One region of the Eubacterium sp. 3_1_31 genome, then DNA from elsewhere that is predicted to be linked to it. Evidence: riboswitches for the same ligand, from Rfam matches in the RefSeq annotation. Region 1 holds a riboswitch; the other holds the start of a gene.
What was found. Region 1 has a riboswitch for lysine ahead of lysA (diaminopimelate decarboxylase). Riboswitches for the same ligand answer to the same signal wherever they lie in the genome.
Positions count from the first base shown of each region.

Region 2: another riboswitch for lysine. It lies ahead of ACESSZ_RS09815 (transporter substrate-binding domain-containing protein); the one in region 1 lies ahead of lysA (diaminopimelate decarboxylase).

Region 1 covers NZ_CAXUBY010000021.1:30,724-42,626, reverse strand. The annotation lists gene ACESSZ_RS09705 (alpha-amylase family protein) at 95-2,131, opposite strand; gene ACESSZ_RS09700 (hypothetical protein) at 2,324-3,487, shown strand; gene ACESSZ_RS09695 (hypothetical protein) at 3,526-3,945, opposite strand; gene ACESSZ_RS09690 (hypothetical protein) at 4,210-4,566, opposite strand; gene dapB (4-hydroxy-tetrahydrodipicolinate reductase) at 4,828-5,550, opposite strand; gene dapA (4-hydroxy-tetrahydrodipicolinate synthase) at 5,544-6,428, opposite strand; gene ACESSZ_RS09675 (aspartate kinase) at 6,470-7,669, opposite strand; gene lysA (diaminopimelate decarboxylase) at 7,666-8,955, opposite strand; lysine riboswitch at 9,027-9,191, opposite strand; gene ACESSZ_RS09665 (hypothetical protein) at 9,516-9,662, opposite strand; gene ACESSZ_RS09660 (hypothetical protein) at 9,756-9,905, opposite strand; gene ACESSZ_RS09655 (uracil-DNA glycosylase) at 10,184-10,843, shown strand; gene ACESSZ_RS09650 (bifunctional folylpolyglutamate synthase/dihydrofolate synthase) at 10,846-11,903, shown strand, end outside.
Region 2 covers NZ_CAXUBY010000022.1:11,151-23,053, reverse strand. The annotation lists gene ACESSZ_RS09860 (D-alanine--D-alanine ligase family protein) at 1-470, shown strand, start outside; gene alr (alanine racemase) at 489-1,637, shown strand; gene ACESSZ_RS09850 (acyltransferase) at 1,708-2,748, shown strand; gene ACESSZ_RS09845 (NAD(P)/FAD-dependent oxidoreductase) at 2,799-4,391, shown strand; gene ACESSZ_RS09840 (immunoglobulin-like domain-containing protein) at 4,518-5,810, shown strand; gene ACESSZ_RS09835 (hypothetical protein) at 6,169-6,498, shown strand; gene ACESSZ_RS09830 (hypothetical protein) at 6,495-6,959, shown strand; gene ACESSZ_RS09825 (class C sortase) at 6,923-7,513, shown strand; gene ACESSZ_RS09820 (pilin N-terminal domain-containing protein) at 7,497-8,228, shown strand; lysine riboswitch at 8,293-8,464, shown strand; gene ACESSZ_RS09815 (transporter substrate-binding domain-containing protein) at 8,525-9,370, shown strand; gene ACESSZ_RS09810 (amino acid ABC transporter permease) at 9,386-10,153, shown strand; gene ACESSZ_RS09805 (amino acid ABC transporter ATP-binding protein) at 10,150-10,896, shown strand; gene ACESSZ_RS09800 (inositol monophosphatase family protein) at 11,427-11,903, shown strand, end outside.

The DNA of each region.
Region 1 (11,903 bases):
TTATTGGTATTTTAATTTAAGGTATTCCTAACCGTCAATCTTCATTGTGGAGATTCTCAACAAATAACTTATCTAAAACCATCTTGTGAAAGAATTAAGCTTTTTGTCCATCAGTTGATTTACTAGCTTTAAATTCGATAAACTTTACTTCACCACATTCAAAATCCAATGGGAGATTACGGAAAGAGTCCTGCGGTACATCATGAATATATGGGTCTGAAGTAGAGAAGATTTGATGAATTTCTGCTACTGTAAAAGGCAATTCACTATATAAATTCTCGGTATGAATATGTAAATGACTGGCTGTATTAATGTTTGTATTACAAATAACCATTAATGCACGATCTTCTAAGATAAAACTATACCCAATGCCAAAGTCTTTCGGAGAATCAAACCATACGGGAACACAGCTTTCTTCTTTACTAATGGCATCAAGATATGTATTACGTATTGCGGAACAACGCTCTAATAAAGAAGGCAAAACATTGAGATCCGGCGTACGATAATTAAAATAGTAAGAATCTAAATAAGCCTGTTGACGGTAGCGGAGATCTTCTTTTGGCAGAGAAGATAGATATTTTTTGTCCCCATACTCACTCAATTGCATTGGCTGTACCTCAAAGCATTCAACACCATTCATCAGCATCGGAATACCATTGGGTAAGAATTGATTCATAACACTTAACATGATCATCAATTTTTTACCATTTTCCAATGAGCACACTCTTCTGGCATCATAAAATTCACTAGCCGCAAACATGGGACAGGCATTGCCTTTTAAACGATATGCAAAGGTATGGAAACGGAAGTCCCAAATATTGGTTTCTTCATAACCACTATTTCCACTAATGGCATCAAAGCCTTTTGCTACCCATGCACTACTATTTTCCATGAGCGTATCTTCTGCAATCATGGCAAAGTGACGGTTTCCTTTGCGCGCTGTCTTTACCAATTCTTTTTGCAGTTTTTCAGGTAATAAATATGTTTTTTCCAAATAAATACCATCAACGCCGAGTGTTTGTTGATACCATTGAATGGTTTCATTTAACATATCCCATAAACTACGCAAAGCCTTTTTTCCCGGATGCAAATCATAACGAATGCTGTCTTGCATTAGATAAGGTGCACAATTTGCAGGTAATGCGTTTTTTGGTACATGAATATGAAAATCTTCAAAGAAACGGAATACAGTACCATCTTCATCAACAGGTAAATGTGCATTGATTTGATCTGAGAACATTGGCGCAATCGTGATATGTTCTAGTTTTTCTATAGCAGCTAAATCCATATCTGTGGGCTCTGGTGCATTACGGAAGAAAGCTAGGTGTGCTTTTACATCTTCGCTGCGATAAAAATCTTTTAACGCATACGTATGCGGTATTGTGTTTTGCGGTAGCGCATTACAAATCGGCGCATGATAATTTCGCAATTCATCATATGTCATCCAATAAAACCATTCCGGATGTTTCTGATAATATGTATTATCTCTGGCAAGCTTACCTGGACAAAATTCTAAAAGAACACGGATACCATGCATATGGCAAGCTTCAATAAATGCTAAGCATTGTTCCAGAACATTTAATTCCGGTACAAGTGGATCATGTAACGTTTCATCTATATCTGTAAAACTACGCACACATTCCTTTGCGGCATACGTATGAGGCGTCTGTGTTTTGCTTAAAGCAAATGGCTGGTGCATAAGTATGGTGTTTATACCCATGCGTTTTAAGTAGGGAATTAATAAAATACTCTTCAAAAAAGTGCCATTATCACTTAAATGATACAAATTATCATGTGGCAATGCATCATCACGATCGTGATCCCATGCCGTGGCAGTACGTACCATGAGGGAATATATACTGGACTTTTTCAGCCAGCTGCCTTTTGAAGCTTTAGCATCTTGAAAAGGAATGCTTTTTTTCACTTTTCCTTGTTCATCCATTAAGATGTGGCGCAAAGTAAAAAGATAAAAGCGGTATGGATTGACCAGAATTTCACGGCTGCGTAAGTTTTTCTTATCCGGATAGCCATACATATTCCATGCATTAGGAATCGCATAATTGTAAATGTCATCGTGGTGGAGTTTCTCTTCTTTCTCTAATGCATGATAAAGTGCTGTAACATGGTTCATTGGAAAACCCCCTTGTCTATAGTTATAGTATAGTATACAAGCAGGAAAAAGCCAAACGAATCTTTGCTTTTTTTCATACGGGAAAGCTTATATAAAGTTATCGCAAATGAAGGATACAGATGATTAAAAAGGCATATGTGAATTCGACAGAATGTGATGATAGAAGTTGTTATACTCAAAACAGGTGAGGACATGAAAAAACTAATTTTGTTAGGTATAACAGCGTTTCTTTGTGCATGTAGTAATGCTTCAAGAGAAAAGATTGAAATGACTGAAAAAGATGCACATCTGTTGATTCAGGTGGAACATCAGGCATATGCGGATAAGTTAAACGATTTATGGAATCGTAGCTATCCGAAACAAAAAGATGCTTTACATTTCGTTGTACAACCTTATTACTTTACCCAGGATATCAAACAAGATATTATCTGGACGAACGATATTGACGCAACTTTTTTAAAAGATAAGCTCATGGAGATAAAGGAAGTGTCTTATACATATGATGTGCCGGATAGTTTACAGAGAGAGGAATTAAGCGATTATTATACACCTGTTATTGGGGAGGGACTGGTGTTTTGTTATCGCAAGGATTTGTTAGAAAAAAATAAATTGTCGGAAGAAGATCTAGTTAGTTTTGAGCAAATGGCAGAAAGTCATGTACGTTATTATCATAATCATATGGGAGAATATGTATATCCGTTTTTCGCTAAACTACTTCCTAAGGAAACAATTCCATTTACCAATCTTTTTCCTAAAGAGCAGACAATCAAGCAATTAAAAGCATATAAGGAAATAAATGCAAAATTGGATATGCCGGATGATTTGATACAGCAAAAGGATTTTTATAATGGTGATGATTATTTATGTGGCTTACTGTCGACAAAGTTTCAGTATGAAAATAGAAGTGCCTATCAAAATGGTAATCTACATTTCATGGCGATGCCATCCTGGCAAGAAGAAACCATAGCACCGCCATTTACGACGTTTGGATTTGCTGTAACAAAAGAATGTAAATACCCGAATACAGCAAGACAGTTTCTAGCTATGGTGCGATCGAAGAAAGGGATACAGGCATTATTAGACACTAATATGAAAGTACCTTTATTATGTAGTGAGGATGTAAAAGATTTCTATATTTATGATCATGCTAAAAAGGAACTCATAGAGGCTGTAAATACAACACAACTATATAATCTGTCAATAATAGAAGAAAATCCGGGAATTACAATGGAAATGTTGATAAACCAAAGTGATTTTACATCAATCTTACAAAACTATATTTGTAGTAAAGATTCCGCAGCTAAAGTTTATAAGGAATTGGTAAAAAATCTAAGGACATGGAGCATAGGTAAATAATAAAAAGTGATGCAACCATCACTTTTTATAAAAATTCATTAGTTCTTATCTTGAACAGTTATATCTATTTCTTTAATCGTATAAGCACCTTCAGAACTTCCTGCAATTACTGAGAAAGTATAAAAATTTGGTACTTCTGTAGAAAACTCACAACTTTGTTTACCGTCACCACAATCAACTTCTATAGAATAACAAAGTTTTTGTGGCCACTTATAATCTTCAACGTGTTTGAATTTAACCTTTTTATCGCTTTGCATTTCATAAACATCCAAGTATTCGTTAATATCAAAATCACTATCTTTTTTAAGTGTTTTTGGTCCGGAATATTTAACAATTGCTTTTATGCGTTCTTCATAAGGCTTGGAGTCAGAATCTTTACTCTTTTGCGTGCAAGCAGTTAGATTACAAAGAAACATAAGAAGGAGCAAAGAAAGTAACACAATTTTCTTTTTATTCATACAAGATCCCTCTCTTTTTGCTATAAATGATAGCAGTTATCTTTTTAATACATGTATGAAACAGAGTTACTGTCTTTTCTAAAGCAGTATCTCAAAGATGATAAACCCGGTAATGATACCTAAAACGAATATACCGATATAATATCCAATATTTTTCTTTTCCATGTTGATCTCTTTTGTTTGATCTAATTATCTTATAGACAAGAATAATCTAATTAGATTTTGTTCATGTCCCAATTTTCTAGGCTTTAATAATTCATAATTTTATTTTTTAAAGAACTCATCAAATACCGCTTTTACTCTTTCTGCTTCTTGCTTATCTTCAATATAAGCATCAGAATTAAACAATACAGGATTCTCTGAAATATAAACAGCTAAAGTTTCATTTGCAGTCGTAGTGATTTTAATTCCCACATACAATTTAGGTTCTACAGCTATAAAAGAGGAAGCACCACCAAGTACCTGATGAAGAAAAGGTTCTGCTTTTCCACGATAATTTGCATGTTCATTTAAAATACTATATTTTTTAATTTCTGATAACTTGTATTCTCCCTGTGTTCCATCTTTAATAGTATAAGTGTTTGAATCTGCGTCAATTACAATACTCCTAAATTCTTTCATCATTTTAACTCCTTTCTAATCCCTATACGTTTAGGATTTTATATCATATTTCTTATTCTATTCATCCCATGGGTATCACATCTCCTAATTAATGTTATGGTTATCTTTCTACATCCATCATACCGCTTTTTTGGGAAAAGACAAGCTTTCTATTGTGAATACCAAAGTTTTAGTGTTTGTTTAGATTGTATACAGCACTTGAACATACACATGGAAAAGCCTCCTACATAATCCGTTATGTAAGAGACTTTCTCGTTGTTTTTATTCATTAAATAAGATATCTTTCATGGTATACGTACCATGGGGCTTGTTTTGGATAAAGCGTGCTGCGCGTAAAGCACCATTCACAAAAATCTGTTTACTATTAGCCGTATGTTTGATTTCCAGAACTTCATCTTCTCCAAGATAGAGGACACTGTGCTCTCCGGCAACCGTACCGCCTCGTACGGCATGAATACCGATTTCTTTTTGTCGTTTGCCAATGAACCCTTCTCTTCCATGTACTTCTTCATAGGCATGATCCTTGTTCAGAATATCGACAAGCATCTTTGCTGTGCCGCTAGGTGCATCCTGTTTTTGATTGTGGTGTGCTTCTATGACTTCCATGTCAAAACTATCTTCTAACAAGGGTGTCACCATCTTAAGAATTTCCTGCATGACAGCAATACCTAGTGAGAAATTTGCTTGAAAGACAATAGGGGCATACATACCTAAAGCATTGATTTCTTGTTTCTGCATATCACTATGTCCGGTCGTTCCACAGATATAAGGCGTATGATGCTCCTTCACATAAGGGGCAATCCACTCTAAATTGGCGGGATGTGAAAAGTCGATAATCGCATGCAGTTCTTCTTGCAGTGTTGATAAATCAGGTTTCTGAGTACCATCGGCAATCATTACCACCTGCATATCTTCTTGTTTCTGAATACTGTCGACAACCAGTCTTCCCATCTTGCCAAAGCCTGCGACTAGAATATTTAGCATAAACCTTTCTCCTTCATTTTAGCAGCTAATACCTCTTTATGTTCTTCTGACATTTCACATAACGGCAGACGATATCCACCAACCTGTTTGCCCATCAGATTCAAAGCTTCTTTGACAGGAATCGGATTGACTTCAATAAATAAAGCGTGAATGAGATCTAAATTATCTAACTGTATCTGTAAGGCTGTATCTACATCATGATGTAAATATGCCATCACCATATCGTGTGTTTCTTGTGGCATCACATTTGCCAATACAGAAATCACACCACTGGCACCTAAAGATAATAAAGGAACAATCATGTCATCATTTCCAGAATACATACGGAAATCATCATTCAGATAACGGGCGATATTTGTCGCATAAGCGATATTTCCGCTTGCTTCTTTAATACCGCAAATATGTTCATGTTTACTTAATACGGCAACGGCTTCTTCAGAGATACTGCAACCTGTTCGGCCAGGAATGTTATACATGATGATTGGTGTATGAACGGCATCGGCTACGGCCAGAAAATGCTGAATCATTCCACTGGCATTGGCTTTGTTGTAATATGGGGAAATGACCAGTAAGGCATCGGCTCCCATTTCTTCATACTTCAAGCTTTTTTCAACAGCTGTCTGTGTACAGTTAGAGCCACTGCCGACAATGACCGGGATTCGCTTGTTAATCGTTTGTAAGGTAAATTCGACGACAGCATCATCTTCCTCATGCGTCATGGTGCTGCTTTCACCGGTCGTTCCTAAAACCAGTATACCATCGGTATGATTGGCAACATGCCATTCTAATAATTCGTGTAACTTTTCAAAATTGACACTTCCATCTTCATGGAAGGGTGTGATAAGTGCTACAATACTTCCCTTAAGATCAAATTTCATGATGTTCTCCTTTCACCTTTCGGTGTTTTGTTATAAATAGATTAAAGATCAAAGGCTTCCCCTAAGACTTCAATTGCTTTCTGTTTATCTTTTTCCTCTATGGTCAATGAGATAGAAATCTCACTTGATGTTATCATGTAATATCGAATATTATGTGCATTTAAGGTACTTAATACTTTTGCCGCTATACCACTGTGTGTGGAAATGCCGACACCGACGACCGAAAGTTTCACAAAGCCCAACAGACGGGAAATCGGATATTTGGAATTTAACTCATCGATATGCTTTAAAATGGTATCCGATTGTTTTTTATTACAGTAAAATGAAAAGTTAACTTTACCATCATGCGTCAACTGTTGCGATATTGTATCTAAATTGATATCTAATTTGGCAATCAGTGTGAACAACTCGCCAAGAAAGATACCATCATTGGGAAGATCGTTCACCCGCATAATTGCATAATCTTCCTTGATACTAATACCGGTAATCGGCATATCTTCCAGATTTTTCGTTTTTTCCATAATAAACGTCCCCTTACTTTTATCTTTCTCTAAGGCTTTTCCTAAGAATAGGCGTACATTGTATTTACTAGCCAGCTCTACACTGCGTGTTTCCAAAACACCGGCGCCCAAACAAGCCATCTGCATCATTTCATTATATGTGATTTCTTTTAAACGTTTGGCTTTTGGATACATTCTTGGATCAATGGTATAAACACCATTGACATCGGTATAAATATAGCAGTCCCAGCCAAGTTTGGCAGCTAAGGCGACGGCCGTTGTATCACTGCCGCCTCTTCCTAACGTCGTAATTTCACCATGCTCGGTAGCTCCTTGAAAACCAGCCACCACCACAACCTTTCCATCGTCCAGGTGTTTTTGTAAATTGGTGATGTCAATATCTTTAATACGCGCATGTGCATGATGATGGCTGGTAATGAAACCACATTGATATCCGGTTAAGGAAATCGCCGGTATTCCAAGTGCATCAATCGCCATGGCTAATAGGGTAATCGTTCGCTGTTCACCGGTAGATAAAAGGGAATCCATTTCTCTATCATTGGTATGACCACCTAATGCCGTTGCCATTTCAATAAGCTTATTTGTGGTTTTTCCCATGGCACTAGCTACCAGAATCACATTGTGACCAGCCTCTTTCATTTCTTTGACATGCTGAGCAATAGCGCGTATCTTATCCAGATCGGCTACGCTTGTTCCTCCATACTTCTCTACTATATTCATACGTTGATGACCTCATTACATTCTAAGTCCAACATGTTTTCATAGCTTTCTTTTTTAATGACGACACGGGCATGGCCATCTTTTACGAAAACGACTGCCGGACGTCCCAGCTTATTATAATTGCTGGCCATACTATAGCCATAGGCACCGGTCGTATAAATAATTAGCAGATCATTTTGTGATATCTTTGGCAATTTGGCATTCTCAATCAAAATATCTCCTGATTCACAGCATTTTCCGGCAATTGTTACGGTTTCTGTTTTTTCTTCCTGCATGCGATTGGCGATATCACAGGCATATTCTGCCTGATACAATGCTGGACGAATATTATCACTCATACCGCCATCGACAAAGATATACTTCTTATGCTCTGTTTGTTTTTGATAACCGACACGATATAGGGTACTGCCAGCTTCTGCTACGATGCTGCGACCTGGTTCAATCATAATTTTTTCGATGTTTAATTGTTGTTTGGCATTTTCTTTCTTACAAGTATCTAAGATAGTATGACAAACATCTTGTAAAGGAATAGGATGATCGGCATTCGTATAAAGTGCCGCAAAGCCGCCGCCTAAATTTAAAGCTGAGATATGAATATCATATTCAGTTTGCATTTCTTTTGTAAATTGCATGAGCTTTTCAATTTCCGCTACATAAGCCTGTTTATCAAATATCTGGGAACCGATATGGGAGTGATAACCAAGAAAAGTAATTTCCGCAACGCTTGTTAATGTATGGATCATGGCGGCAATTTCTTTTTTCTTGGTGATAGAAATGCCAAACTTACTATCTAAATGGGCGGTCACAATGTATTTATGTGTATGTGCTTCAACACCTGGATTTACTCTTAACATGGTTTTGATGCTGCGGCCACTGCGTTTTACGGCTTTTACCAGCATATCGCATTCCATCGCATTATCGACAATGATTGTTCCAACACCATAGTCTAAGGCCATCATGATTTCATCATAGGATTTATTATTGCCATGAAAATATACACGTTCCATAGGAAATCCAGCTTGTTTTGCGGTATATAATTCACCACCACTGACGACATCTAAGGACAAACCGTATTGCGCGACCAGTTCTACCATGGCTTTACAGGAAAACGCTTTGGATGCATAGAGTACTTCTGTTTTAAAAGTATCTGATTGAAATAATTCATGAAAACGGCTAAGCTTTTCCGTTATTTTATTCTCATCATAAATATACAAAGGGGTCTGGCAAGCCGTCGCAAGCTGTTCTACAGACACGCCTTGGATGTGTAAAACGTTATCTTTCATCATTCATCACCTCGTTAAAAAATGCCAGTAGGATAATGACCTTACTGGCATGTGAAATTTACTTACTACATGGACAATAAGATAGCACTCCTACGACTGTAGACAGTTTTATGGATGTTCTCCATAAACCCACCACAACTTCTTGCCAAAAGTTGTAGTTCGGCGAAATTGCTTCAGCTAACTGTCAAATGTCCGCCGACTCCAATTAACTTTGTCGCTTCCGCTCCTCTATCTGATTGGTTGTATCATACCACTAATGAGATGAAATTACAATAACATTATGAAAATAACAGAATAAATTTCAGAAAACATTTACACTATCAAGATATTAAGACCTTTTTCATCCCAGAATTAGGGAAATTTGTTTTTGGGAAAGCTGAGAGAGGATCGTTGAAAGGAAACAATACGGTACTTTTTTTCAAACATAAACAGTTGCCACCTACATCACCAAATGACGATAAAAAAAAAGACACGTGTCTTTAGCATGTTTGCCAATCATCACCATGTGGCTTGTACATTGATAAGACGTGTCTTTTATATGATATGGTATGGTTTATCGTTCTTTATTTCGCGAAGATATTAATGACTACTAATAGCACTCCCAACACAATTGCACATAGAAGTACATTACGAAAACTGAAGATTTCCCCTAGTAAATCACGCTCTTCTTCTGGCATCGGTTTTTCCGGATGCATGTTTTTCTCTATCATACCTCTCACCCCTCAGTTCATGGTTCACCTATTATAGCACACTTCTCTTATTTTGCATGAAAAGTTATGAAATTGTAAGAATCTTCTCGTGTACTAGGTGAATAAATAAAAAGATAAGATAAAGACAGCCATTAGACCAATGACAATCAGGATGTTACGTGGTTTCACAATTGCCGTCAGTATTGTATTATCCGGATGGGTTGTCGCAATCGTTGTATTCGTGGTAAGATCTTTCCCTTTCATATCAGTCACCTCACTTCGTAAGTGTTTGTTTATCTAACCGCATTATAGCATGATTCTTTTTTTGATAGGGGTGTATTACTAAAATGTAAGACAATCTTTAGAAAAATTAAGAATTTTTTATGATATTTTTTTGTCTATCTTTATAATTAGCACTCCTTCACTAAGTTAACGAAAGAAAAAGCCAAAAAGTTTCATTCTCACTACTTTTTTTTAAAATTATGCACATTGTGAAGAAGATGGTCTTATGGTATGATTACTGCGTTTGGAAGGTGATGCATATGAAGCGCTGGAATGATTTGTTTCAACAGGAAATACAGAAGCCTTATTATCAAGAATTGATGGCTTTTTTAGATGAAGAATATAAAACCAAGGCGATTTTTCCTCCACGTGAGGATTTGTTTACCTGTTTTGATGTTTGTCCATATGAAAAGGTGAAAGTAGTGATTTTGGGGCAGGATCCTTATCATCAGCCAAATCAGGCACATGGTTTGTGTTTTTCCGTGCGCAAGGGGGTAAAGCTGCCACCAAGTCTGCGTAATATATATAAGGAACTAAAGACCGATTTGGATATCGATATGCCCTCACATGGCTATTTGCTGGATTGGGCCAGACAGGGTGTTTTCATGATGAATGCAGTGTTAAGTGTCGAGTGTGGAAAAGCCGGTTCTCATCGTAAAAAAGGATGGGAAATTTTTACCGATACCGTTATTCGCGCATTGAATGAAAAAGAAGAAGGTATTGTATTCCTTTTATGGGGGAATTGGGCACAACAGAAAGCAGAATTCATTACCAATCCGCTACATCATATCATAACTTCAGCACATCCTTCTCCTTTATCGGCCTATCATGGATTCTTTGGCAGTCAGCCATTTTCTAAGACAAATACTGCTTTGTTAAAGATGGGGCATTCACCGGTGCAATGGAAGATTGAGGATTAAATATGTTTACAAAGGCAGAGGAAATTATTCAGCTTATTGAAGGACGGAAGAATCGCGGATATGGTTTGATGCATTTTAAGGACTATATGAAGAGCATAGGGGATCCCCAAAAGAAACTAAAAAGTATTCATGTTGCAGGGACGAATGGAAAAGGTTCTACGACCAATGATATCCGCAGTATGCTGCAGGAAGCAGGGTATTGTGTAGGCTCCTTTACCTCTCCTTATATGATTACGCATTTAGACCGCATCCGCATCAATGATATGTATATGGATGAAAAAGAATTCATAGAAATTGCCAATACTTATTATGAAAGTTGGCTTACCTGGGATCTGAGCATGTTCGAGATTGATATGATGCTGGCATGCATTTACTTTGAAAGGCATCATGTGGACTATGCCGTGTTTGAGGTTGGTTTAGGAGGCCGCAAAGATGCGACCAATATTTTGGAACCATTGATCAGCGTGATAACAAACATCGGATTGGATCATATGGAGCTTTTAGGAGACACCTATGCAAAGATTGCGGAAGAAAAAGCAGGTATCATCAAAGCTTGTGCAGATGTGGTGAGTGCAGAAACCAGAGCAGATTGCCTGGATGTATTTTTAAAACATGCCGATGCACAAGGAGTAAAATTGTACACCTTAGAGCCGATTTGTGATTTATCTACAAATTTGCAAACGGTATTTACCTATCGACATTTACAGGTGACACTGGCTTCTATGGCGAATTATCAGATTCGCAATGCGGCGCTTGCCTTGGAAACAATTTGGCGGCTACGTGAAAAAAGACTTGTGGAAATAAAGGATGCGCAGATTTTGGCTGGTTTACGTAAAGCTGTGTGGATCGGTCGTTTTGAAATTATGCAGAAAGATCCGATTGTGATTTTAGATGGAGCGCATAATCCGGATGGTATCCAGGCATTGTGCAACTCTTTACAAGGTTATGACGATATCGCTGTTTTATTTTCTGTCTTAAAAGATAAGAACTTTGAAACGATGTTATCGATATTAGAAACCATTACAAGTGATATTACCATCACACATTTTGATAATGAGCG
Region 2 (11,903 bases), on a different contig from region 1:
CTTCCTTTGATGACTTTGAAGAAAGCATGAAGGATGCGTATTATCATGATGGCCGTGGCAAGGTGATTTTGGAAACGACGATTGAAGGTTTTGAAATCGGCTGTGCGGTGATGGGAAATAAAGAGTTGTTTGCGGGCAGTGTGGATGAAATTGAAACAGCCGCTCCATTCTTTGATTATGAAGGGAAATATCAAATGGTAGACTCTCATATCTACTGTCCTGCCAGAATCAGTAAAGAGCTGTTTGAAGAGGCAAGAAGCTTGGCTTTGAAAGCTTATCGTGCTATGAATTGTAAAGGTATGACACGGGTTGATATGTTTGTTACTCCTCAACAAAGCATTGTGATGAATGAAGTAAATACGATTCCCGGCTTTACGGATACATCACGTTATCCAACGATGATGAAAGAAGCCGGTATTGAATTCGGCGATTTATTAGACAAATTGATTGCATTTGCATTAACAAGATAAATAAAAGAGGTGAGAACCATGCTGATGAGCGATACCAGAGCATGGCTGGAAATTGATCTGTCCAAGATCAGCCATAATGTAAAAGAAATACAAAAATTATTGCCCTCTACCAGCAAGATCATGGCAATCGTAAAAGCGAATGCGTATGGTCATGGAGATGTGGCATGTGCCAAAGAATTGAGCCGCTGTGGCATTGATTTTTTCGGTGTCAGCAGTGTGGATGAAGGCATTTCCTTACGTGAAGGCGGTATCCGTGAGCCAATTTTAATCTTAGGTTATACACCACCTGTTCATTTTCATCAAGTCATTCAACATGATTTGATCCAAACCTTTTTATCCTTAGACTATGCCAAAAAAGCAAATGCATGGTGTAAAGAGCATGGGGTTATCATGCATGGACATGTCAAGGTGGATACAGGAATGTCACGTTTGGGCATCATAACACAACAACAGGACTACCGTATCGAGGAAGTGAAAGAAGTTTATCATCTGCCACATATAGCAGTCGATGGCATTTTCTCCCACTTTAGTGTAAGTGATGGTCTGGATGAGGATAATAAGGCTTATACAAGAAAGCAAATCATGTTATTTGATCAGGTGTTGAAGGATTTGGAAGATGCCGGAATTGATGTTGGCATACGCCATTTACAAAATAGTTATGGTATCTTGAACTATCCGGATTTAAAGTATGATTATGTACGCCCGGGCTTATTGTTCTTAGGTGCGACAAGTGATGATGCCATTGATACGATCACGCATCCTGATTTTCAGCCTATCATGCAACTAAAAGCAAACATTTCAATGGTAAAAACGATTCAGCCAGGTGTCTGTGTAAGTTATGGCCGCCATTTTACCAGTGAGCGCATCAGCCGTATCGCCACAGTTTCTATAGGCTATGCGGATGGCTATCCACGCAGTGTTTCCAATAAAGGGGCATGTGCATTGTTGCATGGGAAACGGGTACCGATCATTGGCAATATTTGTATGGATCAAATGATGTTAGATGTTACAGATATAGAACATGTCAAAGAAGGCGATGTTGTTACTTTATTTGGTTGTGACGGTGATGAAAAGTTACCGATTGATGAATTAACTAGATTAGCTCAAACAATCAATAATGAAACATTTTGTTGGATGAGTGCGCGATTGCCAAGAATTTATAAATAGCCAGAAGTGGCTATTTTTCATGAAATTATCTGCTGAATTAAGTAATAGGGATCATAAAGGAGGGGAAATGATGCAGAAGAAAACATATTGTGCATTAGATATTGCAAAGTTTATGAGTGCTTTTTTAGTTATTTGTATACATACAGGGCCATTATTGGATATAAATGAGACAGCAAATTTTGTATTGGTTCAGATTATCGCCAGAATTGCCGTACCTTTGTTTTTCATAATTTCCGGTTATTTATTTTTTGCTAAACTGGATAATGAAAGAGAATGGAATGATTATGCAAATGTTACGGCCTTAAAACATTATGTATTTCGTTTAGGTAAACTTTATCTGATTTGGTCAATCTTCTATTTGCCATTTAATTATTTGTTAGTTAGGGGCGATGGATTACATGCGATGACTTTCTTGCGCTATCTGCGTGACTTCTTTTTTACTGGAAGTTATTACCATCTCTGGTTTTTACCAGCTTTGATGGTAGCGGTATGTGCTGTTTATGTTCTGCGTCGTTATGTTTCCTTGACGACAACGATAATCATCAGTGCCCTTTTGTATCTCATAGGGATGCTTGGTAATGTTTATCCACAGATGATTGGAGAGTTACCTTATATAGGTCGTGCATATCATTATTACATCCAGCTTTTTGTGACAACGCGAAATGGGATTTTCTTTGGTATGTTGTTTATTTCTTTAGGTGCTTATTTTGCGCAAGGGCGCATGGTCGTAAGCCGCAGTACCTTAGGACCCTTTATCGGCTTTGTATTGTCCCTGTGTGCTTTATTCGGAGAATGCTTTTTCTTAAGAGAACAAGGTTATATGCATGATTTGGCAAGTATGTATTTGATGTTGGTACCAACGGTTGCATTCTTATTTATTACTTTATTATCCATAGATCTTAAGGTCAAAGAGCTTTATAAGACCTTGCGTGTGTTATCGTTATTGATCTATGTATCTCATCTTATGTTTGTTGTTGTGGTCACAGCTTTATTTCCAACGATGAATGCTTTATTACAATATGGAATTGTTGCGTTGTCTTCCTTATTGTTTGCGCTCATTATTTATACACTAGCAAAACATTTCCCTATTTTCAAACATTTATATGCTTAGAAAGGAAAGCTGATTGGCTTTCTTTTCCCTTTTAAAGGAGAAAAATACTTATGATACGTATTCAACAAATTCATTTAACGTTAGAAGAAGATATGACGTTACTTCCGGAAAAAATTATTAAAAAATTGCGCATAGCACCAGAGGAATTACTATCTTGGCGCATTCATAAAGAAACCTTTGATGCAAGATGGCGCCATATGCAGTTTACGTATACGCTGGATTGTACCCTCAAACATGAAGAAAATGTCTTAAAACATCCTCATAAGGATATCACCAAGACGCCGGATGAACGCTATCGCATGCCGAAAAAAGGTGTTGTCGGACTTGTCCATCGCCCGATTGTTGTTGGCTTTGGACCAGCCGGTATGTTCGCAGCTTTGTTATTAGCCCAGATGGGGTATCAACCTTTGATCTTAGAACGTGGAGAATGTGTGGAAAAACGTGTAAAAAGCGTTGAACACTTCTGGAAGGAAGGAATTTTAAATACCGAAAGTAATGTGCAGTTTGGAGAAGGTGGTGCCGGAACGTTTAGCGATGGCAAATTAACTACCAGAGTAAAGGATGTACGCATTCGCAAGATTTTAGAAGAGTTTGTACGCTTTGGAGCTCCTGAAGATATTTTATATACAGCGCATCCCCATATCGGTACGGATTTATTACGTGATATCGTGAAACGCATGCGTGAAGAAATCCTTCGTTTAGGGGCAGAAATCCGCTTTTCTACGCGTTTAGATGATATCTTGATTGAAAAAGGAGAAGTCTGTGGTGTTGTGGCAAATGGTGAAGTGATACCGTGTGAACAACTAATCTTAGCAATCGGTCACAGCGCTCGTGATACGATGCGTATGTTGATGAAACGAGGTGTTGCAGTAGAGCCAAAGGCATTTGCTGTAGGAGCCAGAATCGAACATCCACAACGCTTGATCAATGAAGCGCAATACAAAGCATATGCGAATCATCCTCGTTTAAAAGCGGCAGAATATCGTTTGACCTATCCGGCATCCAATGGGCGCGGGGTATATACTTTCTGCATGTGTCCGGGTGGATATGTCGTGCCAAGTGCCTCTATGGAAGGTGGCGTTGTGGTAAATGGCATGAGTGAGCATGCCCGTGATGGAGAAAATGCCAATAGTGCCTTGTTGGTACAAATACGTCCTGAGGATTATGGGAATGACCCGGAAAAAGCGATTCAATTTCAGGAAACATTAGAGAAAAAAGCATTTCAGGCAGGCGGATGTTCTTATAAGGCTCCAGCACAATTGGTTAAGGATTTTTTGGCACATCAAACTTCAAAAGGGTTTGGCAGTGTAGTACCAACCTATGCGTTAGGGGTAACACCGGCAAATCTGCATGCTATCTTGCCAAGCTATGTGTGTGAGGCGATGGAAGAAGCAATACAAGGATTAGATAAAAAATTGAAAGGCTTTGCCTATCAAGATGCTGTGCTGATTGGTGTGGAAACACGCAGCAGTTCTCCAATTCGCATGATAAGAAATAAAGAAGATTGTACCTCTATACAAATCAAAGGTATCTATCCTTGTGGTGAGGGAGCCGGTTATGCAGGAGGCATTGTATCGGCGGCGATTGATGGTTTGCGTTGCAGTGAGCAATTAATTGGAATGTATCATTATCGCCAAGAATAATAAATAATGCGATTAACTTGTACCATTCTTAATAAATGTTATGGGCATGGATACATACGATTATAAACTACTTAACAATCATAAAAAATGATGCTTATGCATACGCTTTACCATGAGGTGATGCATATGAGCAGACGTTGCCGCTATACGATTTATGGAATTTTGGCATGCTTAGGTATTTGTGTAATAGGTGTACTCGTTAAAATACTCTTTTTCAGTGGCTTATTCGTACCATTGTTAAAAGTGGATGGAGACAAAGAAATGAAGGTACAGGTACATGAATCATTTCGCGATCCCGGAGTGATAGCGAGCTATCGATTTCATGATTATAGTGATGAAGTAAAACGCACCTCGAATCTGAATACAGATAAATTAGGAACGTATACAATCGTCTATCATCTTGATAGTTATGATAAAAAAGTAAGTCGAACGGTACATGTTGTTGATACGAAAGCACCTACTATTACACTAAAACAAGGAAAGATGATCCGAGTGTTTGAGAATGGTACGTATCAAGAACCAGGCTTTCATGCACAGGATAATTATGATGGTGATCTAACCAAAAAGGTAACGGTTAAACATCATGTTAATATGAAAAAAACAGGTACCTATGACATTGTTTATCAAGTCAAAGACGCTAGTAACAATATTGCCAGTGTCACACGTAAAGTGCAGGTTTGTAAAGATCCTACAACGACCAAGCTGTATTATAATCATGATGATTACGACAATACTGCAGAAGAATGGTGGTTTAATAAAAGTAAGGAACATAAACGGACTACTGGCGCAAAACCGCAAAGCTTATTAGATAAATATGATGCTTATTATCAGGGGAAAGATGAAAAGGTTATTTATCTGACGTTTGATGAAGGGGGAAATGATATTACCTATATCAAACAAATTGCTGATGTCTTAAATAAAAACGACGTGAAAGCGACCTTTTTCTTGACGCGTAACTATATCAAGAATGAAGCCGATTTTATGCGCGATCTTGTGAAGCATGGTCATGTAATCGGCAATCATACTTGGCACCATTATGATATGACGACACTTGCCAACGCAAAAGATGTAGATGCTTTTGTTAAGGAAATTACAGAGACAGAAAAAACGTATATGGAAGTATGCGGAGTACCAATGAAAAAAGTCTTTCGTTTTCCGAAAGGCGGAGGCAGCGAACGTGCAATGAAAATGGTAAAGGATTTAGGTTATCGTACGTATTTTTGGAGTCACGCTTATTATGATTATGCCAGTGATGTAAGTGGAGAAGAAGCATTAAAGACAATGATGGATCATTATCATAATGGTGCTATCTATCTTTTGCATCCTAGCAATAAAGGAAACTATGAAGCCATGGATACCTTTATAAAGAATATGAAGAAGGAAGGCTATCGTTTTGCGACGGTGGATGAAATAAAATAATATATCATATTTTTTCTTATTAAGTTAGTAATCAATTCGTTTGATTCCTAGCTTTTTTTATTTGATCAGGTTATTTAGGAAAACATAGGAAAAGCAATCTATTATCAATCACATTGTATGAAAGAGTAAATATACTTAATGAATCATACATAAAATAACTATTTTTATTGACGATGAGAAATAAGCGTGCTAAACTTTTAAGTAGAAATAGGTATGATGTATTTGTGATTATTTAAAAGTTACCTGAAATCATTCATACAGATGCCATGAAAAATACTTTAACATCATATAAACATTTGAAAGGGTTGAGTAAAGTCATGCCACAGGGGAATAGGATGCATAAAAAAATCATTATGCTTTGAATGCGGAAACACTTGGTATTGGACAAGTTTATACATTAAAGGATGGTACACATTTAACCTATGGCAAATCACATACGTATGTGCTTGCTTCCTCTTTTTCTATCGAAGAGGTAACCTTAAAAGTAGCTGCCCTTGCTTTCACCAATACGGATCAATATCCATCGGTATATGATGGAAGAGAGTATTTTGGACAGTATGTTAAGACTATTGATAATAAAGATTATATCCTAATTGGGAATCAAAAACAGCTAAGAGCAATCGGTACGAATGCAAAAGTTACAGAACCAATTTGGGAAGTATATGAAGAAAAGGTTAAACCAGTATGATAACTTCTGAATGGCAGGTCAAAGAAGACAATGCGGATCATCCAATTCGTCTGTATTATCCAGGAGATGCAGATTTGATTAAGTTTGATGAGACGTTTGACTGGTCTAATAGAGAATTATATGCCGTAAAGAATGGAGAACATAAATTAGGTGATCGTCAAAATTTAGATGGAATTACGATTGCGGATGCAACAAAATGTTACAACTACTATGGTAGTAAACTAGATGTCAAGCAAAAATTAACCTATGATGCAACCAGTACTAACCCCATCAATATCGGAAAAGCTGGAGCAACCTATAGCAATACGGCGAATTATATTATTTTCCGTGATATTTATTTAACAGAGAATGGAACAGCTTCAGGAACAACGATTGTCTGGAAGCCAATTGAAAATTTCACTGGTACAAGATTGGACAAAAGGGCATGCTTGAAGACAGTAATGCAATCATTCATAATGTAGAGATCAATCAGACAGATGCTATTTATCAAAAAAGTGAAGATCAACTGCGACCAGACAAGATCGAACGTGTATTACAATCTGGTATCGGACATTTACCAGAAACTTCTTTGCCGGTGGGCGGGAAAACAAGTCATACGGTATTATCTGGACATCGGAAATTGCCTAGCGCAAAACTTTTTACCGATCTAGATAAAATGGAAAAAGGGGACGTATTTTACATCAAAGTTTTGCATCATACCCTTGCTTATCAGGTGGATCAGATACTAACTGTGAAACCAACACAAACCCAGGCGTTATCCATAGTAGAAGGAAAAGATTATGTAACTTTATTGACGTGTACGCCTTATGCGATAAATACACATCGCCTATTAGTGAGAGGAACAAGGATTCCTTATGAGGAAGCTGTTAAAATAGCTGATGAAATGGAATTAAAGGCTGAATTGCCATTCTATATTAAAGCATTAGGTGTTGCATGTATTGTATTAATTGGGGTATATATAAGTGTAAAGTGGTATGTACCAAAGAAAGGAAACGCATATGAAGAAAGGAAATAAACGATATAAAATCAGTATTGGTATTTTCTTCTGCAGTCTGCTTTTTATAATGCCTTTTGGTATTGCATACGCAAAGGAATATGGAAATGTCATTATCAAAGCAATCATACAAAAGGATGGTGATGATAGGCACGCATTACAAAATGTATCGTTTGCGATATACAAAGTTGCCGATTGGAAAGATTCAGAATGGACTCAAAGTGGTGATTTTCTGCATGTATCACTGAATTTAGATGATATGGATTCTTTGCATCAAAAACAAAATGCTCAAATGTTAGCCGATTATGTACATGAGCATGGTTTAAAAGGTATACAGAGTACAACTAATAGCCAAGGTGAAGCGGTTTTTACGAAGCAAGAAGCGGGGATGTATTTATTAGTACAAGAAAAGCAGGCAACTCTACAAGACAGTATTTATAGCAGTGCCCCATCGTTGTTTAGTGTTCCATTGCAGATGGATGGGAAAGAACAATGGGAAGTTGTGATAGAACCAAAATTTGAAAACAAAACTTTACCAATACAAGACGATGATTCTTCTGCCTCTCATCAAAAAGACCCCTCTTTCGCAACGGGGAATGATGCATCATCTTCTGCAAATAAAGATGTGCAGACGAAAGATATTACCAGGAGAATAGAGATCTTGAGCCTCTTCTTAGGCAGTGGAGGGCTATTGCTGCTCTATGGAAAGTATAGAAAAGCAAGTCAAAATTTATGAAGAAATTGTAAATAATTGACGGTTGACAAAAAAGATGAATTGCGATAAAGTAGGAAAGACAAAAAAATCATATAGAGGCAGCGATGCGTCAGAGTAGGAGTAGGAGCCGGCAGGCAGTGAAAACTTTGAAAGGTAATCATCGCCGAAGGTGATTTTCCGGCGGGGAAGTTATCTGGGGTTATCTGGAAATACCGATAACACTCCTTCATGTAAGATGAAGAGGAGCTATTGACACTCGAACTATGGAGTCGTGCAATAGCGCGACTTTTTTGTGTATTAAGAAAAGAGGTAAAAAAATGAAACTTAAGAAATTAGCAACAGCCGCATTGGCAATGACATTTGTGCTTTCCGGATGTGGAGGAAGCGAAGATGATGGAAAAAATGTATCTAGCGTAACTGGTAAAGAAAAGTTTGTAGTTGGTATGGAATGTAACTATGCGCCATTTAATTGGCAGAGCAATGAGCAGACAGATACCAGTGTAGCAATCGGTGGAGCCGGTTATTGTGATGGCTATGATGTACGTGTGGCACGTTATGTGGCAGAACAGTTGGATCGTGAAATCGAAGTTAAAAAAGTTAGCTGGGAAGGATTACAGCCAGCATTGAATTCAGGTGAGATTGATGCGGTGATTGCTGGGATGACAGCCGATGATAAACGCCGCGCAGGTATGGATTTTACTACGCCATATTATGAAAGTGAAATGGTTATGATCGTTCGTAAGAGTGATAAAAAGGTTGCAAAATACAATGATATTCAACAATTTAAGGGCAAAACCGTTATTGGTCAGAAGAGTACGAATTATGATACGGTCATTGATCAAATCAAAGGGGTAAAGCATGCAACACCAAAAGCGACTTATCCTGAAATGATCGTGGCTTTACAGAAAAAAGAAGTGGATGGTATTACAGCGGAACTTCCTGTAGCTGAAGGGGCAGTTGCGGCTAATAAGGATCTTACCATTGTACATTTCAAAAAAGGGAAGGGCTTTGACATTGATACAAGTGTTTCTATTGCTATGAAGAAAGGGACTAGTGATTCCCAGCTCTTTAAAGACGTTCAAAAAGCAGTTGATAATCTTTCTAAGAAAACGCGAGATGAATGGATGAAAGAAGCACGAAAAGCTCAGCCTAAGGCAGAATAAGGAGGAGTTTCTTACATGGTAATTGCTGCTGTTCCTGAAGGAATGCTGCCAAAAGCCTGGTGGATATTCCAAAACAATATACCATTATTATGGTATGGTATTAAGATTACGTTAATGTTGGCAGTATTGGGCACTTTCTTCGGTTTATTGATTGGTCTAGTGCTTGGTGGTGTCAGAGCCGTAAAAATAGAGCCGCGTGATCGTATGCCAATACGTATAGTAAAACGTATCTTGCATAGCATTGTGGCAGTATATGTATGGTTTTTTAGGGGTACGCCAATGATGGTACAGGCAATGTTTCTGTATTATGCATTGCGCCCTTATCTGGGATGGAGTGCTAATGTTGCTGGAGTCGTCATCATATCTGTAAACACGGGTGCTTACATGTCCGAAATCATACGAGCAGGGATTCAATCTATCGATAAGGGGCAAATTGAGGCTGCTCGAAGTCTTGGTATGACAAATACACAGACCATGACAGCCATCGTTTTACCACAAGCCATTCGCAACTCCTTCCCTTCTTTAGGCAATGAATTAATTGTTAATATCAAAGATAGTTCTATGCTGAATGTCATTGGCGTAATGGAATTGTTTTTCCAATCTAGTTCTGTAGCGGGAAGTATGATGCTGTTTACGGAAACCTTTCTATCTACCTGTGTTATTTATTTGCTATTGACGAGTGCTGCTACGCTATTGTTGACATGGATTGAAAAACGTCTGCATATGCCTAAGACTTCCTTTCCGACTAGTCAAAGCGTACCTAAGGCAGGTGATTTGGCATGAGTGATACTTTGTTAGAAATTCGTCATTTAAAAAAACATTTTGGTTCTTTGGAAGTGTTAAAGGATATTGATTTTCACTGTGATAGCAATGAGGTTATTACTATTATTGGTTCTAGCGGAAGTGGAAAATCAACGTTATTACGCTGTATCAATTTATTAGAAACACCGGATGCCGGTGAAATACTTTATCATGGTAAGGATATCTTAAAGGGTGAGTTGAATTTGAATGTTCATCGATCACATGTTGGTATGGTGTTTCAGTCATTTAATTTATTCAATAATAAAACGGTATTAGAAAACTGTATGCTAGGCCAGCTCAAGGTCTTGAAACGCAGTAAAGAAGAGGCGAAGGCAAAAGCGTTGGATAATCTGCGTAAGGTTGGTATGGAGATGTTTGCCAATGCCAGCAGTATGCAGCTATCTGGCGGTCAGAAGCAGCGTGTGGCAATTGCTCGCGCTTTGTGTATGGATCCTGAAATCCTATTGTTTGATGAGCCAACCAGTGCATTAGATCCGGAAATGGTAGGTGATGTTCTGGATGTCATGAAACAATTGGCTAAAGATGGTTTAACCATGATCGTCGTAACACACGAAATGGCATTTGCTCATGATATCAGTTCACGTGTCGTATTTATGGATCAAGGTGTTATTTGTGAGCAGGGAACACCGAGTGAGCTTTTTGAGCATCCACAAAATGAACGTACGAAAGCATTTTTAAAACGCTATCGATTACAAAAGCAATAAACAAAAAAAGATAATCCAAAGGGAGCACTTAGTTCCTTTTGTCATCATGAATCTGTAGGGAAAAAGCACAACCGTGTAATCTCCCTACTTTTTCTATGACAACTTCAGTTTCGAGATGTTTGTAAATAATACGCGATGTTCCATTGCATTTTCACCTTGTATTCGTTACTATTAAATAGATGATACATGGAGAAAATACGAGGTTAGGAATATGCACAACAAGGAACTTTATTTAGAGATGATGTGCAGTTTTTTTAGGAAGGCTGTGAATAGGAGTGAATATACAAGCTTGACGATGCAATACTAGGGTTGTTTTCATGAAGACACATATCATCATGCGTGGATACTCGCTTTTTTATGCAGTGTATTTGTACCAACAGCGCTTCTTTCTTCATTTGTTTGTAATTGGAAGAAGCGGATAAATTCAAGATGTGGGCATTGATGTTTTAAGTGCGATGTTCGGTTTGCAAATGCGCAAAAGGTATTTAGCTAAGAAACAGCATAAATAGCAGATAGGGAGATGAGTAAGGATGGATGTGCATACGATAGCACCAATTTTATTTCAAACAGTAAAAGCAGCCGGTGTTGTGGCAAGAAATTTACAGGCCAATATTCAAAACGAAGGGAAAACCATTGAACGTGAAGAACGAGAAAGTGATGCACATTTTGCAATGAGAGAAGCGAAAACTAAGGTGGATGAGTTAGTACAGGAGATGCTGTTACAAAGTGTGTATCCTTATCTTGGTCATATGGTAACTTTAGATGTGGAAGAGGATACACCCTCGTTGCGCTTATATCCAAAGCAGGATCATGCATATACCCTCATTATTGATCCAATTGATGGTACGTTGCCCTACATTCAGCAGGCGGATACCTATTCGATATGTGTGACTTTGCTGCAAGAACATGAGCCACTTATTGTAATTGTTTATTTTCCAGCACGTGATGTTTGCTATTCTTATGTTGAGGATGCTGGAACAATGTATTATGAACAGGCATCCTTAAAA